DNA from 3 places in the Acidovorax sp. JHL-9 genome. Region 3 is predicted to be linked to each of the others. Evidence: predicted binding sites of a transcription regulator. Region 3 holds the regulator's gene; each other region holds the start of a gene.

Region 1 (3,276 bases), on a different contig from region 3:
TCGATGCGCTTGGCCTGGCCCAGATCGGCCAGGGTCACCTTTTCCAGGGTCAGGCCCACTTCTTCAGCGATGACCTTGCCGCCCGTCAGGATGGCGATGTCTTCCAGCATGGCCTTGCGGCGGTCGCCGAAGCCAGGTGCCTTCACAGCCACGACCTTCAGGATGCCGCGGATGGTGTTCACGACCAAGGTCGCCAGGGCTTCGCCTTCGACTTCTTCGGCAATGATCAGCAGCGGACGGCCGGCCTTGGCCACTTGCTCCAGCGTGGGCAGCAGGTCGCGGATGTTGCTGATCTTCTTGTCGAACAGCAGCACGAAGGGGTTGTCCAGAATCGCGGATTGCTTTTCGGGGTTGTTGATGAAGTAGGGCGACAGGTAGCCGCGGTCAAACTGCATGCCTTCCACGACGTCCAGTTCGGAGTCGAGCGACTTGCCGTCTTCCACGGTGATCACGCCTTCCTTGCCGACCTTGTCCATGGCGTCAGCGATCAGCTTGCCGATGGTTTCGTCGGAGTTGGCCGAGATCGAACCGACCTGGGCGATTTCCTTGGAAGTCGTGGTGGGCTTGGAAGCCTTCTTCAGTTCCACGACCAGGGCGGCGACAGCCTTGTCGATACCGCGCTTCAGATCCATGGGGTTGATGCCGGCGGCCACGTACTTGAAGCCTTCGCGCACGATGGCTTGCGCCAGCACGGTGGCGGTGGTGGTGCCGTCACCGGCGTTGTCGCTGGTCTTGGAAGCCACTTCCTTCACGAGCTGGGCGCCCATGTTCTGCAGCTTGTCCTTGAGTTCGATTTCCTTGGCCACGGACACACCGTCCTTGGTCACGGTGGGGGCGCCGAACGAGCGCTCCAGCACCACGTTGCGGCCCTTGGGGCCCAGGGTCACCTTGACCGCGTTGGCCAGGATGTTCACGCCTTCAACCATGCGTGCGCGGGCTTCGCCGCCGAAAACTACGTCTTTTGCTGCCATGTTTGGCTCCTAGAGAAATCTAAAAATTCGAGAAACAGATGACTGTGTCGAGAAAAGAATTGCGTAGCGAGCGGCTCACAGGCTAGGCGGACGGAGCGCAGGAACCGGAACGTACTGCCTGTACGTGAGGATTCCGGGCACCGCCCAACGACGCATGTGGGCCGCGCAGTAGCAATTACTTCTCGACAACGGCGAACAGGTCGTCTTCCTTCATGACCAGCAGCTCGTCGCCCTTGACCTTCACGGTCTGGCCCGAGTACTTGCCGAACAGGACGCGGTCACCGACCTTCACGTTCAGGGCGATCAGCTCGCCCTTGTCGTTCTTCTTGCCGGGGCCGACGGCCAGCACTTCACCTTGATCGGGCTTTTCAGCGGCGTTGTCGGGGATCACGATGCCGGAGGCGGTCGTGGTTTCGCTTTCGATACGCTTGACGATCACGCGATCGTGCAGGGGGCGAAGGTTCATTGCATTGCTCCTGTTGATTGACAATAAAAAGCCGGATGAGAAGGCGCCCGCACTGCGGACGCCGCCAAACTTCCTCGTGACAAGCACCTTGTTAGCACTCGTTTGAGGCGAGTGCTAATGATAGGGGCATTTGTGGCCGTTTCAAGACGCCCCCTGGCGGATGGGGGATTTTGGGGGAGGGAGGGTGCAGCGGCAGGCGGTCACTTTGCAGGGGTTGCGCCGACCCGATGGGGTCTCGTCGCCTGTTCACTGTCTCTGGTGGGAATGGACTGCTATTGAAAGAGTAGCTTTTGATGCAATACCAGAAAGCGCTGAACCCCATTAATCCAGTCAACTGTAACGCGGTCGTGGCGAGGGCGCCGTCTCCAGTGCCCAGCCTGTTCACCGCCGCTTCCAGGAGCTGGCCGGCGTCCAGCGTTGCGGCTTTCGGCTGCATCTGCAGCAGGTACTGCGTTTGCATCCGAGGCCGCACCGGGGGGGTGCGGGTTTCTCCGCGGGGCGCGGCGTGCGTGCCGCAGGCGCCGTCGCCTACAGTGCCGCATGGCCTTCCGCATGTTTTTGTGATCGAACGTACCCCATGAACCTTGCCCATTTGCTCCACCGCAGCGCCCAGCGCTACCCCGATCAACCTGCCGTGCTGCACGGCGACCAGGTGGTGCTGAGCTACGGCGCCCTGGGTGCCCGCGCGGCGGCCCTGGCGGCCTGGCTGCGTACGCAGTGCGGTGTGGAGCCGGGCGACCGCGTGGCCATCTACGCCGCCAACTGCCCGGAGTACCTGGAGGCGCTGCATGCCATTGTGTGGGCGGGCGCGGTGTCGGTGCCGGTCAACTACAAGCTGCATGCCAAAGAGCTGGCGCATGTGCTGGCCGATTCGGGTGCGCGCGTGGTGCTGGCATCGCAGGCGCTCGCTGCCGCCGTGCGCGAAGCTGGGGCATCGGATGCCGGCCTGCTGGTGCTGGGCTCGGATGCCTATGCCGCTGCCGTGCGGCATGCGCCCATGGAGGTTTGCGACCGCGCGCCGCACGATGTCGCCTCGCTGTTCTACACCTCGGGCACCACCGGCCGCCCCAAGGGCGTGATGCAGACGCATCGCAACCTGCTGGCCATGACGGCCTGCTATTTCACCGACGTGGACGACATCGCCCCGGGCGACGCCATGGTGTATGCCGCGCCCATGTCGCATGGCGCAGGGCTCTACAACTACGCCCAGGTGCTGCGCGGCGCACGCCATGTGGTGCCCGTGTCGGGCGGTTTCGAGCCCGCCGAGCTGGTGCAGCTGGCCGCCTCGGTGGGCCAGCTCACGCTGTTTGCCGCGCCCACCATGGTGCACCGGCTGGTCGAGCATGTGCGGGCCACGGGCGCGGAGGTGGCGGGCTTCAAGACCATCGTGTACGGCGGCGGCCCCATGTATGCCGACGACCTGCGCGCCGCGCTGGCCACCCTGGGCAACCGCTTCGTGCAGATCTACGGCCAAGGCGAAAGTCCCATGACCATCACCGCGCTCGCGCGCGCGCAGCTGGCCGACCGCCACCACCCGCGCTGGGCCGAGCGCATGGCCTCGGTCGGCGTGGCGCAGTCCCTGGTGGAGGTGCGCGTGGTCGATGCGGCCGGCCAGCCTGTGCCCGCAGGCGAGACCGGCGAGGTGGTGGTGCGCGGCGAAACCGTGATGCCCGGCTACTGGAACAACCCCCAGGCCACGGCCCAGACACTGCGCGATGGCTGGCTTTGCACCGGCGACATGGGGTGCCTGGACGGCGACGGTTTTCTCACCCTCAAGGACCGCTCCAAGGACGTGATCATCTCGGGCGGCTCCAACATCTACCCGCGCGAGGTCGAAGA
Region 2 (3,276 bases), on a different contig from region 3:
TTGTGATTTGATCACTGCGCCCAGCACGCGCGCATCGGTCTGGATGCGTTGGGCGAGCCCTTCGGCGGTGGTGCCGGTCACCTGCCAGCCTTGCTGGAACAGCTTGGCGCGCACGTCCGGGCTGCGGGCGATTTCGCTGAACAGCGCCGACAGGCGCGCCACCACCGGCCGGGGCAGAGACCGCGGGGCGGCCACCGCGTTCCAGATTTCGAGGTTGAAGTCCTTCACGCCTGCTTCGGCCAGACTGGGATATTCAGGCACCAGCGTGCTGCGCCCGCTGGAGGTGATGCCAATCACGCGCAGTTTGCCCGCACGGGCCTGCGCGGCCGCCATGGCCGGGGGCAGCAGGGCCAGCTGGATCTGGCCGCCGATGATGGCGTTGATGACCTGTGGGTTGCCCGGGTAGGGCACATGCACCGGCTGAACACCAGCCTTGCCTTTGAGCAGTTCCATGCCGATGTGGGCCACCGTGCCCACGCCCGGTGTGCCATAGCTCCAGCGGTCGCCGCTGGCGCGTGCGGCCTCAAAAAACTCCTGTGCGGTGGCGCCCGGTGCGTTGGCCGGTGCGGCCAGGGCCAGCGGGGCCGTGGCAAGCAGACTGATCGGGGCCAGGTCCTTGAGCGGGTCGTAGTGGATCTTGGGGTTGATCAGCTTGGCAATCGTCAGGTTGCCGTTGATCATGATGCCCAGGGTGTGGTCATCGCTGGCCTTGGCCACGGCATCGGCGGCGATGTTGCCGCCAGCACCCACCTTGTTTTCCACAATCACCGGCTGCCCCAGGGCCTTGGCCAGCGGCTCGGCCAGGGTACGTGCCACCAGGTCGGGGGATGATCCGCCCGGAAAACCGACCACCAGCTTGACGGGCTTGCTGGGCCAGCCCGGTGTCGCCGGGGCCGCGGTGGATTGTGCAAGGGCGGGGCTGCAGGCCGCGGCAAGGGCCAGTGCCAGTGCGGCGCGGCGCAGGGGGGATGGGGTCATCAAAAGATCCTCCGGTCATGGACAGGCGCACAGGCATTTGCGGGCACCCAAAAAAAAGCGCGCAACCGCAGTCGCGCGCTGAATGATCTCTGCGGTCCGGTCGGCGGACAGCCGCCGTTCAGGCGTAATCGGCCAGCGCGGCCTTCATCTTCTTCATGGCGGCCACTTCGATCTGGCGGATGCGCTCGGCGCTCACGCCATACACGGCGGCCAGCTCGTGCAGCGTCATGCCGCCCGAACCATCATCGTTCACCCTGAGCCAGCGCTCTTCCACGATGCGGCGGCTGCGCTCGTCCAGGCTGGCCAGTGCCGTCGCAATGCCATCGGTGGCCAGCGCATCGCGCTGGCGCGACTCGATCATGGCCGTGGGCTCGTGCGAGGCATCGGCCAGGTAGGCAATGGGGCCAAAGGCTTGCTCGCCATCGTCCGAGGGTGCGGGGTCCAGCAGCACATCGCCACCCGACAGGCGGGTTTCCATCTCGATGACTTCCTCGCGCTTGACATTGAGCTGCGCCGCCACAGAGTCGATTTCGCGGTCCGACAGGGTGTCGCGGAGCGTGCTGGCATCGGCTGCCGCCGCATCGGCCTTGAAACCCTGCTTCATGGACCGCAGATTGAAGAACAGCTTGCGCTGCGCCTTGGTGGTCGCCACCTTCACCATGCGCCAGTTCTTCAGGATGTATTCGTGGATCTCGGCCTTGATCCAGTGCATGGCGTAGCTCACCAGGCGCACGCCCTGGTCGGGGTCGAAGCGCTTGACGGCCTTCATCAGGCCCACGTTGCCTTCCTGGATCAGGTCGCCATGGGGCAGGCCGTAGCCGAGGTACTGGCGTGCAATCGACACCACCAGGCGCAGGTGCGACATCACCAGCCGGCCGGCGGCGTCCACATCGTTGTGCTCGCGCAGCTGGCGGGCGTAGGTCTGCTCTTCTTCATGGGTGAGCAGGGGCAGGCGGTTGACGGCCGAGATATAGGCGTCCAGGTTGCCCAAGGGCGGCACCAGTGCCCATGCATTGGCGGGGGCCAAAGTCGTCGTTGCGGTTCCAGATGGCAATGTCATTCCAGGAATCCTTTCCTCTAAGCCTTCATGTTAGCACTCTGTTGGAGGGAGTGCTAAGCCCGGAGTTCCCGTCCGGTTGTTCCAAAGTGCCTGATTCTAGATACATCTATCAAATTGGCTTTAAACGCAATACCAGAAATATCTTGTAGCTATGAATAGATGAGCGTTTGAAGACCTGTTTACACTGCCCTCTGTTCCTTTTGCAGGGGGGGGAGTTCCATGGCAACAGGCGTTGATCCGGTGGATATCCGCATGGTCACCACCACGGTGGCCAGCGCGGCAGACGCGCGCCGGCTGGCGCAGGCGGTCATGCAGGCGCGGCTGGCGGCCTGTGTGCAGGTGCAGGCCATCACCTCGCACTACCACTGGCAGGGCGCCCTGCACGAAGAATCGGAATGGCGGCTGGACTGCAAGACCATGCCGCGCGCCACCGCTGCATTGCTGGCGCTGCTGCAGGCGCTGCACCCCTATACGCTGCCGCAGCTGGTGGTGCAGGCGCTGCAGGCCACGCCGGCCTATGTGCGCTGGGTGGATGGCGAGGTGGCCGCCGGGGTGTGACGTTCAGGTCAGCAGGGCTTGCGCGAATTCGCGCGCGTTGAAGGTTTCCAGGTCTTCGAGCTTTTCGCCCACACCGATGAAGTACACGGGAATAGGGCGCTCCTGCGCGATGGCGGCCAGCACACCGCCCTTGGCCGTGCCGTCGAGCTTGGTCACGACGAGGCCGGTGAGCTGCAGGGCATCATCGAACGAGCGCACCTGGGCCAGCGCGTTCTGGCCGGTGTTGCCATCGATCACCAGCAGCACCTCGTGGGGCGCCGTGGCGTCGGCCTTGGTGACCACGCGGCGGATCTTCTTCAGCTCTTCCATCAGGTGCAGTTGCGTGGGCAGGCGGCCGGCCGTATCCACCAGCACCACGTCCTTGCCGCGCGCCTTGCCGGCAGTGACGGCATCAAAGCTCACGGCAGCCGGGTCGCCGCCCTCCTGGCTGACGATCTCGACGGTGTTGCGGTCGGCCCATACCCCGAGCTGTTCGCGCGCGGCGGCGCGGAAGGTGTCGGCCGCCGCCAGCAACACGCTGGCCCCCTCGTTGGCCAGGTGCTTGGTGAGCTTGCCGATCGAGGTGGTCTTGCCCGCGCCGTTGACGCCCGCCACCATGATCACGGTGGGCTGGTGCTCGCCAATCACCAGGGCCTTTTCGAGTGGGCGCAGCAGATCGGCCAGTGCGTCGGCCAGCAGGC
Region 3 (3,276 bases):
GAGTACAACCATCCACGGTATGCGTATCGTGTTTTATTCATTCCCAAGACTGCCAACAGGAAGGGTCAAGCGGACCAAGTTATTGAGTTTGTCAAGGCTGACTCAGAGCTTGCAAAAGGTGTAAATGCCCAATACACAGTAATCAAAGAGACTGAGAAAAAGAAATATCTCCCTGGTGAAGTTGTTTCAATCATCCAGTCAGAGGGCTTCACCAAGTTCAATATGCATGCGCACACCTCACTGTGGCAGTCACAAGATGCCAAGAACTCATCGAAAGGACTGGGCGTCCAAGTTGCAAAAACTTGGTACTGGTACGAACCTTGGCTTGATCTCGTAAGAGCTCACTGCAGGGAAAATGCGGTGAGCTATTCATGATAGAAATCTGACTATAGATGATGGTGTGGCGACACGGCGACAGTGGCGACACAAACGAAAAAGCCAACCCCGAAAGAGGTTGGCTTTTCGTTTTGGTGGGCCCCCCGAGAGTCGAACTCGGCACCAACGGATTCCGGTTTGTGTGACTTTCGCCACTCCCTGGACTATGCCTTCACCATAGCTTTCGCCTTAGGTGGGTGCCGTCTAGTCTCTACACCTTCAACAGCACTTTCGCACTGAAGCTTGGCTCGGCGTTGCCATACGCATTGCTGCGCTTAGGTTTCGCCGAATTTGACACCATCCCATACGCAGTTTCCAAACGTATGGCACAAATTTTATGAGTCCGCTGCTCTAACCAGGCATGAGCTAGAGGCCCGAAACTTCTAATGCTACAGCTTCTAAGCGCTTCGCTGAAGCGCCCATCACCTGAGCATTTCCTGAGTCGGCCCGGAAATGCACCGGCTCAGGGATTATTTCGACCCACGCACCTCTATGCCTTGCGCGTAAGTCGTTGAAACGTAACAAAGAACACTACAGGGCCACGCTCACTCACAGGGATTATGAGTCCTCTGCTCTAACCAACTGAGCTAACGCCCCCTCGCGCGCCAACGCTGAACCAGACGGGGCACTGCAAGTATTGTAGGGTGTTTATTTGCGGTAACTGAGCGCGTTGGACACCAGCTTGGAAGTGATGTCCACGATCTGAATCATCCGGTCATAGGGCATGCGGGTGGGGCCAATCACCCCCAGCGTACCCACCACCCTGCCATCCACTTCGTAAGGTGCGCTAACAATCGAAAGCTCTTCGAACGGCACAACCTGGCTCTCTCCGCCGATGTAGATACGGACACCCTCTGCCTGGCTGGAGATGTCCAGAAGGCGAAGTATCTGGGTTTTCTGCTCGAACAAATCGAAGGCCCTGCGAAGGTTGCCCATGTCGCTCGAGAAATCGCTCACTGCCAGCAGGTTTCTTTCGCCAGAGATGACGACTTCATCCTGGGCTTCGGAAAGGGCTTCCGAACTGATGTTGACCGCAGCCTGCATCAATGAAGCGATCTCCCCTCGCAGCATGTCCACCTCCGATTTGAGCTTTTCACGGACTTGCTCCATGGCCAAACCGGCATAGTGGGCATTCAGGAAGTTGGCGGCCTCGATCAACTGCGACTGCGAATAGTCCACATCGGTGAAGATGACACGGTTTTGCACATCGCCCTCCGGTGACACAATGATCACCAGCAACCGGCGCTCCGACAGTCGAAGAAATTCGATATGGCGGAACACGGAGGTGCGCCGCGGCGCCATCACTACGCCCACAAACTGGGAGAGGTTCGACAAAAGGTGCGCCGCATTGGCAATCACTTTTTGCGGCTGCTCTGGCGCCAGCTGTGGCGGCGTCAGTGGATCCCGTTGCACCGTCAGCATGGTGTCCACAAACAGGCGGTAGCCGCGCGCCGTGGGGATCCTTCCAGCGGATGTGTGGGGGCTTGCGATCAACCCCAGTTCCTCCAGATCCGCCATGACATTGCGTATCGTTGCCGGGGACAGCTCCAGCCCGGAAGCGCGCGACAGGGTGCGAGAACCCACAGGCTGCCCATCGGCGATGTAGCGCTCGACCAGCGCTTTCAGCAACAACTTGGCACGGTCATCGAGCATGGAATGATTTTAATGATGTAATTTCGCGATGACGTCCAATTTCCGCCATGTTGCGCTTATCGGCAAGTATCAGGCAACTGCTGCAGGCGCCATGGCCGATAGCTCGCGCCACGCCCTCGAAGAGATAGCTCAGTTTCTGGTTCGCCAGGGATGTCAGGTGGTGCTTGAAAAAGAAACCGCCATCAATACCAAACTGACCGCCTATCCCGCCATGGACGTGGACACCATTGGTGCCCAATGCGAACTGGGGCTCGTCGTTGGCGGAGATGGCACCATGCTCGGCATCGGTCGACAGCTCGCGCGCTATGGCACCCCGCTGATCGGAATCAATCAGGGGCGCCTGGGCTTCATCACCGACATCCCCTTCGGCAGCTTTCAGGCGGCGCTCACGCCCATGCTGTGCGGAGAGTACGAAGAGGATTTGCGCCCCCTGATGCGCGCACGCGTGGTTCGTGGGCAGGCCACGGTTTTCGAAGCCCTTGCCATGAACGATGTCGTGGTGAACCGCGGAGCCACATCCGGCATGGTGGAGCTTCGCGTGGAAGTGGGCGGGCAATTCGTGGCCAACCAGAGGGCTGACGGGCTCATCATTGCTTCACCCACCGGATCAACAGCCTACGCACTTTCCGCGGGCGGCCCCATGCTCCATCCATCCATCCCAGGGTGGGTACTGGTTCCGATTGCACCCCATACCCTTTCAAACCGCCCTATCGTTCTATCGGATGCCACCGAAGTGGCCGTCGAGATAGTGAGTGGCAGGGATGTCAGCGCCAATTTCGACATGCAGTCGCTGGCGTCACTGCTGCATGGTGACCGGATTCTTGTCCAGCGCTCCGAGCACAGCGTCCGTTTTTTGCACCCGCTCGGCTGGAACTATTTCGCGACACTGCGCAAGAAGTTACGCTGGAACGAAGGGGGCTCCTGATCATGGCGCTCAGGCGAATCACCCTGCGGGACTTCGTGATTGTTCGAGAACTTGCTCTGGATCTACAGACAGGCTTCACCGTGTTGACCGGGGAAACCGGGGCCGGCAAATCGATTCTGGTGGATGCGCTGCAACTGGCACTGGGCGCTCGCGCGGATGCAGGGTACGTGCGTGAAGGTGCCCGCCATGCCGATGTGTGCGCGGAATTCGATTCCCCCCACCACTTGCAGCCATGGCTCGAAGAAGCGGGGATAGAGGCCAACGATATCTTGCTACTGCGCAGAACCGTAGACACCCAAGGGAAAAGCCGAGCGTGGATCAAT

The links. Region 3 encodes HrcA, which represses chaperone genes, less so after heat shock. Its sites were predicted from a motif close to TTAGCACTCNNNNNNNNNGAGTGCTAA; they were not measured.
Region 1: K225_RS0119900 (co-chaperone GroES) is a predicted target of HrcA. The motif match lies at 1,529-1,555, and genes of this name have one in related genera.
Region 2: rpoH (RNA polymerase sigma factor RpoH) is a predicted target of HrcA. The motif match lies at 2,069-2,095, and genes of this name have one in related genera.

The regions. Positions count from the first base shown of each region.
Region 1 is NZ_KE384507.1:164,252-167,527, reverse strand. Features, by position in the region: gene groL (chaperonin GroEL) at 1-971, opposite strand, end outside; gene K225_RS0119900 (co-chaperone GroES) at 1,147-1,437, opposite strand; gene K225_RS0119895 (AMP-binding protein) at 2,015-3,276, shown strand, end outside.
Region 2 is NZ_AUEX01000001.1:297,989-301,264, reverse strand. Features, by position in the region: gene K225_RS0101355 (tripartite tricarboxylate transporter substrate binding protein) at 1-978, opposite strand, end outside; gene rpoH (RNA polymerase sigma factor RpoH) at 1,097-2,038, opposite strand; gene cutA (divalent-cation tolerance protein CutA) at 2,258-2,596, shown strand; gene ftsY (signal recognition particle-docking protein FtsY) at 2,600-3,276, opposite strand, start outside.
Region 3 is NZ_AUEX01000025.1:161-3,436, forward strand. Features, by position in the region: gene K225_RS22265 (hypothetical protein) at 1-375, shown strand, start outside; gene hrcA (heat-inducible transcriptional repressor HrcA) at 1,024-2,028, opposite strand; gene K225_RS0114905 (NAD kinase) at 2,057-2,953, shown strand; gene recN (DNA repair protein RecN) at 2,956-3,276, shown strand, end outside.